DNA from 2 places in the Pseudoalteromonas sp. bablab_jr011 genome. Region 2 is predicted to be linked to the other one. Evidence: predicted binding sites of a transcription regulator. Region 2 holds the regulator's gene; the other holds the start of a gene.

Region 1 (2,208 bases), on a different contig from region 2:
CTTTTTGGCGGCATGGTTTGCCAGTTTGGCGAGTGTTTTAGTCGGTGCAATGCCTACACAGACGGTGATCCCAATCCAGTGACCTATCCGCTCTCGCACTTGTTGTCCGAACTCGACAAGGGATATGGCAGACTCAATACCGGTTAAGTCCAAAAACGCTTCGTCAATGGAGTAAACCTCTACTCGTGGTGCCATCTCTTCCAAAGTGCGCATCACTCGACTGCTCAAATCTGCGTACAGCGCGTAATTGGACGAGAATGCCAAAATGCCATGGCGCTGCATTTCAGCTTTGATCTGAAAGACGGGTACGCCCATTTTTATACCGAGTAACTTAGCTTCACGTGAGCGTGCAACCACGCAGCCGTCATTGTTAGACAGCACCACAACCGGCGTATCTTTTAAATCAGGACGAAACAGCTTCTCACAACTGGCGTAAAAATTGTTGCAGTCCACCAAGGCAAATACAGGCATGGGATAGTCACGACTTGCGGCGCATGTTTCGCACCACATTGGTGACCACACCAAATATCTCTAACTCTGTCCCTTCAGGAATATGAATGGGCTCATACACCTGGTTTCTTGGGATCAGCATGACGCACGGCCTTAGTTGAAGCTCCTTTACCGTGAGTTCACCATGGATACCAGCGATGACAATGTCACCGTGTTCTGCTTGGACAGAGCGATCAACCACCAAAATATCATCTGGATGAATCCCGGCATCAATCATTGAATCACCTTCAACACGCACAAAGAACGTTGCAGCCGGTCGCTTGATACACAGTTCGTTAAGGTCGAGCGTTTGCTCAACATAATCCTGCGCTGGTGAGGGAAAACCAGCAGAAACACGTTCCATGAATAATGGTATACGAAGGCGCTTGGCTTTGATGAAGGCAAGTGCGCCGCTACGGCCTATCAGCGAGACACTCATGACGAACCTCGAAAAATCATAATTAATACTGTTTGTTTATACAGTATCTAATGCTATGCTGATTTCTACAAGTAAAATTGTAGGTAAAACTGTAGTTGTTCGAGTAAGACGTTGTGTCGTGGGTGATTTCTTTTTTGTGGTGAAAAGCTTGATGTGGGGATTGCTCGCCTTCGTCAAAGCCTGCAAGGCTTGGACAATACTGCTTCTGCCTACTGCTCTTGTTTCTGTTACTGATCCTGTTACTGCTACTGGTTAAAGCATGGGTTAGGTAACTGTCAGACAAGGCTTGTTGAACCCTTCGCAAAGGGTTTAGAAAGAGTTGGTAAAATTCTGCTTCGTATTGAATTTACTGGCTTAAAGCGAAGTAAGGAGCATCATTAAAATGCTCAGTCGAACTCAGTTCAAGCCTTTTGCAACCGTTTGAAAAGGGGGTGGCTAAGCCATACGTAAAGGGTATCGGTAAGGGTTACCTAAACGGTTTAGCTAAGGCTTTCTGAAAGGCTTAGTCAAAGCCTTCATACATGGGTTCACCCAGTAGAAAGATCAAAAAAAACGCTGAGGTATCCAAGGTGCATTTTGTACAACCTGTGGCACAGTGAAATAACCCAAAGCGAACAATAGAATTGAAGAGGAACCATCAATGACAAGAGCCCCAGCGCCATTTCCGCTAGAGCGCCTCGCGGATATCCCAGAAAGACCAGAAGATTTTAGATTGCTGGAACGCATTCCTTTAACGCGTGAACCGCAGTCTTGGCCACTTGAACTCTCTCCTGTGGTCGGTGATGAACAGCCAATGGTGCTGCTCGATACAGAGACGACCGGACTGTCTGCCGATGACGAGTCCATTATTGAGCTTGGCATGGTTAAGGTGCTTTACAGCCCTTCGGCTAAGAGGATTGTGTCGATTGTTGATGTGATCAGTCTTTATGAAGATCCCGGCAAGCCAATCCCTGAGCTGATTACCGAGTTAACCGGTATCACCGATGAAATGGTGCAAGGCCAGCGCATTGATGATTTACTGGTAGCGAGTTGGTTATCCGATGATCCGCTGGTGGTTGCACACAATGCACAGTTTGATCGTCCTTTCTTTGAAAATCGGTTTGGTGCATTAGGACATCTATCTTGGGCCTGTTCAGCCAGTGGCATAGATTGGAAGGCGCTGGGTTTTGAAAGTCGAAAGCTTGAGTACCTGCTGCTTCGCTTAGGTTGGTTCTATGAAGGACACCGAGCTGCAACCGATTGTTTGGCGATGGCCTGGTTGTTTCATTTGTTGCCCGAGT
Region 2 (2,208 bases):
CGCTTACCTAAGTGCAGTGGCTTTGCCGTGGCTGTTAAGAGGCCTTTTCGAGAGGCTTTAATGTGATTGGCATTTATTTCTTGGCCAACAGCATAATATGCGGTGAAGTCGACCACAAAATTGGCTGCATAACTTGCTACAGTCTCTGCTAAAACAACATTAGCACCACCATGGACCATCCCCATAGGGTTATGATGCTCTGGAATAGCGGGCATAGTGGCCACTAAATAATCGTCGCCGATTTCGGTTATTTCAATGCCCATTGTTTTCATTAATGTGCCTTGCCCAGTAATACCCTGTTCGAGTTCTTTACATAATTCGAGGGTGAATGGTTGATACCAAATGCTCATTGTGTTTCCTTCGCAAACTAACTTCTTAAGTGAAATATCGGTATACAATATGGTATCTATCCCCACCGTTCAATGCTTGTTTTTTATCATGAGAGGAAGGGGAATTTAAATTTGCGATTTTCAGATAACTGTATATACTCACAGTTAAATGTACTGTATGGAAAACCAGTTGTATGCGCCCATTAACAAAACGCCAATCGCAAATTTTAGAACTTATTAAAGTATTTATTAAAGACACTGGTATGCCACCTACGCGTGCTGAAATAGCGCAAACATTGGGATTTAAAAGTGCCAATGCCGCTGAAGAGCATCTAAAAGCACTGGCAAAAAAAGGCATGATTAAAATGAAGCCTGGAGCAAGCCGAGGCATTCAATTAGTCGAAGAAGACGAGCCAGAACAGCTTGGCTTACCACTGATTGGGCGTGTTGCCGCGGGTGAACCTATTTTGGCGCAAGAGCATGTAGAAAGCCATTGTCAGGTTGACCCTGCATTGTTTAAACCCGCTGCAGACTTCTTATTGCGAGTTAACGGCATGAGTATGAAAGACATTGGCATCATGGATGGTGACTTACTGGCAGTACACAAAACGCAAGTTGCAGAAAATGGCCAAGTTGTTGTGGCACGTGTCGATGACGATGTGACTGTAAAACGTTTAGAAAAAGCAGGACGTAAAGTATTTTTGCATGCTGAAAATGAAGAGTTTGCCCCGATTGAAGTGGACTTAGAGCATGAGTCATTTAATATTGAAGGCTTAGCTGTTGGGGTTATTCGCAACGCTGATTGGATGTAGCTTTTTATATTACGCGTTAATCGTTACAAGCAGAGTAATTTCTTTATCTGCTTTGCTAAACTTTTTTGAAACAACGCACCAAATTGATTCAATTTGGTGCGTTGTTTGTTTTTGACCGTTTACCTAAGATTTGTTAACCCTTACTTTCTACATAAAGCCTTATACGGCGCAGTTTTCCTTTCTTTTTAAGTTTTTATACTTGCCTTAAGTATTAATTAACGCGCTGATTATAGTTGTTATTTTTGCACCAAAATAAACATTTATTACCACAAAAACTTGCTTATTGCTCATTTTTTAACTAATTGGTTAAGTACATTGTATTAACACCTATTTACGAAAAAGACACACAACAAATGTGTAAGGGGGTTAAACAATGAGTGTGTCGTTCATTGCGTCGTGATGATACACAGACCCAAGCTGTTTGCAGATGACACATCAACCATCGATTGGTTTGGGTATTTAAACAATAAAAAAAACGAATGGGCACCAGCTGTAACGCCTTTTCGCTTTGCGTCTTGCAATAGCAATAAAAGGAGCTGTCACATGGGTAAACTGCGTTACACCTTGTGGCTTATATTGGTAGCACTTCCGCAACTTGCTTTGGCAAATAGCCAATTCAATATGCGTAAAGGTGTCACTGATATAAGTAATAATGTTTATGAATTACATATGACGATATTTATTATTTGTTGTGTGATTGGCATCATCGTATTTGCGGTGATGTTTTGGGCTTTGATACATCATCGTAAGTCTAAAGGAGCAAAGCCTGCCCAATTCCATGAAAGCACGAAGGTTGAGATACTTTGGACTGCAATTCCATTTGTGATCTTAATCGCTATGGCGATCCCTGCCACCAAAACGCTTATTGCCATGGAAGATGCTTCAAAAGCAGATATTACAGTCAAAGTAACAGGGTCGCAGTGGAAGTGGCACTATGAATACATGGGAGAAGATATTGCTTTCTATTCGATTTTAGCGACACCGAAAGATCAAATAGATAATCAAGCCGAAAAAACAGAGCACTACCTACTCGAAGTCGACAAACCTCTGGTGTTACCAATCAACAA

What was found. The regulator LexA, encoded in region 2, represses DNA repair genes until DNA is damaged. The targets are predictions, from matches to a motif close to TACTGTATNNNNATACAGTA.
Region 1: the regulator LexA is predicted to act here: its motif matches at 955-974, upstream of umuD (translesion error-prone DNA polymerase V autoproteolytic subunit).

The regions. Positions count from the first base shown of each region.
Region 1 is NZ_JACDWU010000332.1:30,624-32,831, forward strand. Features, by position in the region: gene umuC (translesion error-prone DNA polymerase V subunit UmuC) at 1-471, opposite strand, end outside; gene umuD (translesion error-prone DNA polymerase V autoproteolytic subunit) at 479-928, opposite strand; gene JIG41_RS22180 (3'-5' exonuclease) at 1,569-2,208, shown strand, end outside.
Region 2 is NZ_JACDWU010000283.1:60,712-62,919, reverse strand. Features, by position in the region: gene JIG41_RS16490 (PaaI family thioesterase) at 1-350, opposite strand, end outside; gene lexA (transcriptional repressor LexA) at 524-1,141, shown strand; gene coxB (cytochrome c oxidase subunit II) at 1,685-2,208, shown strand, end outside.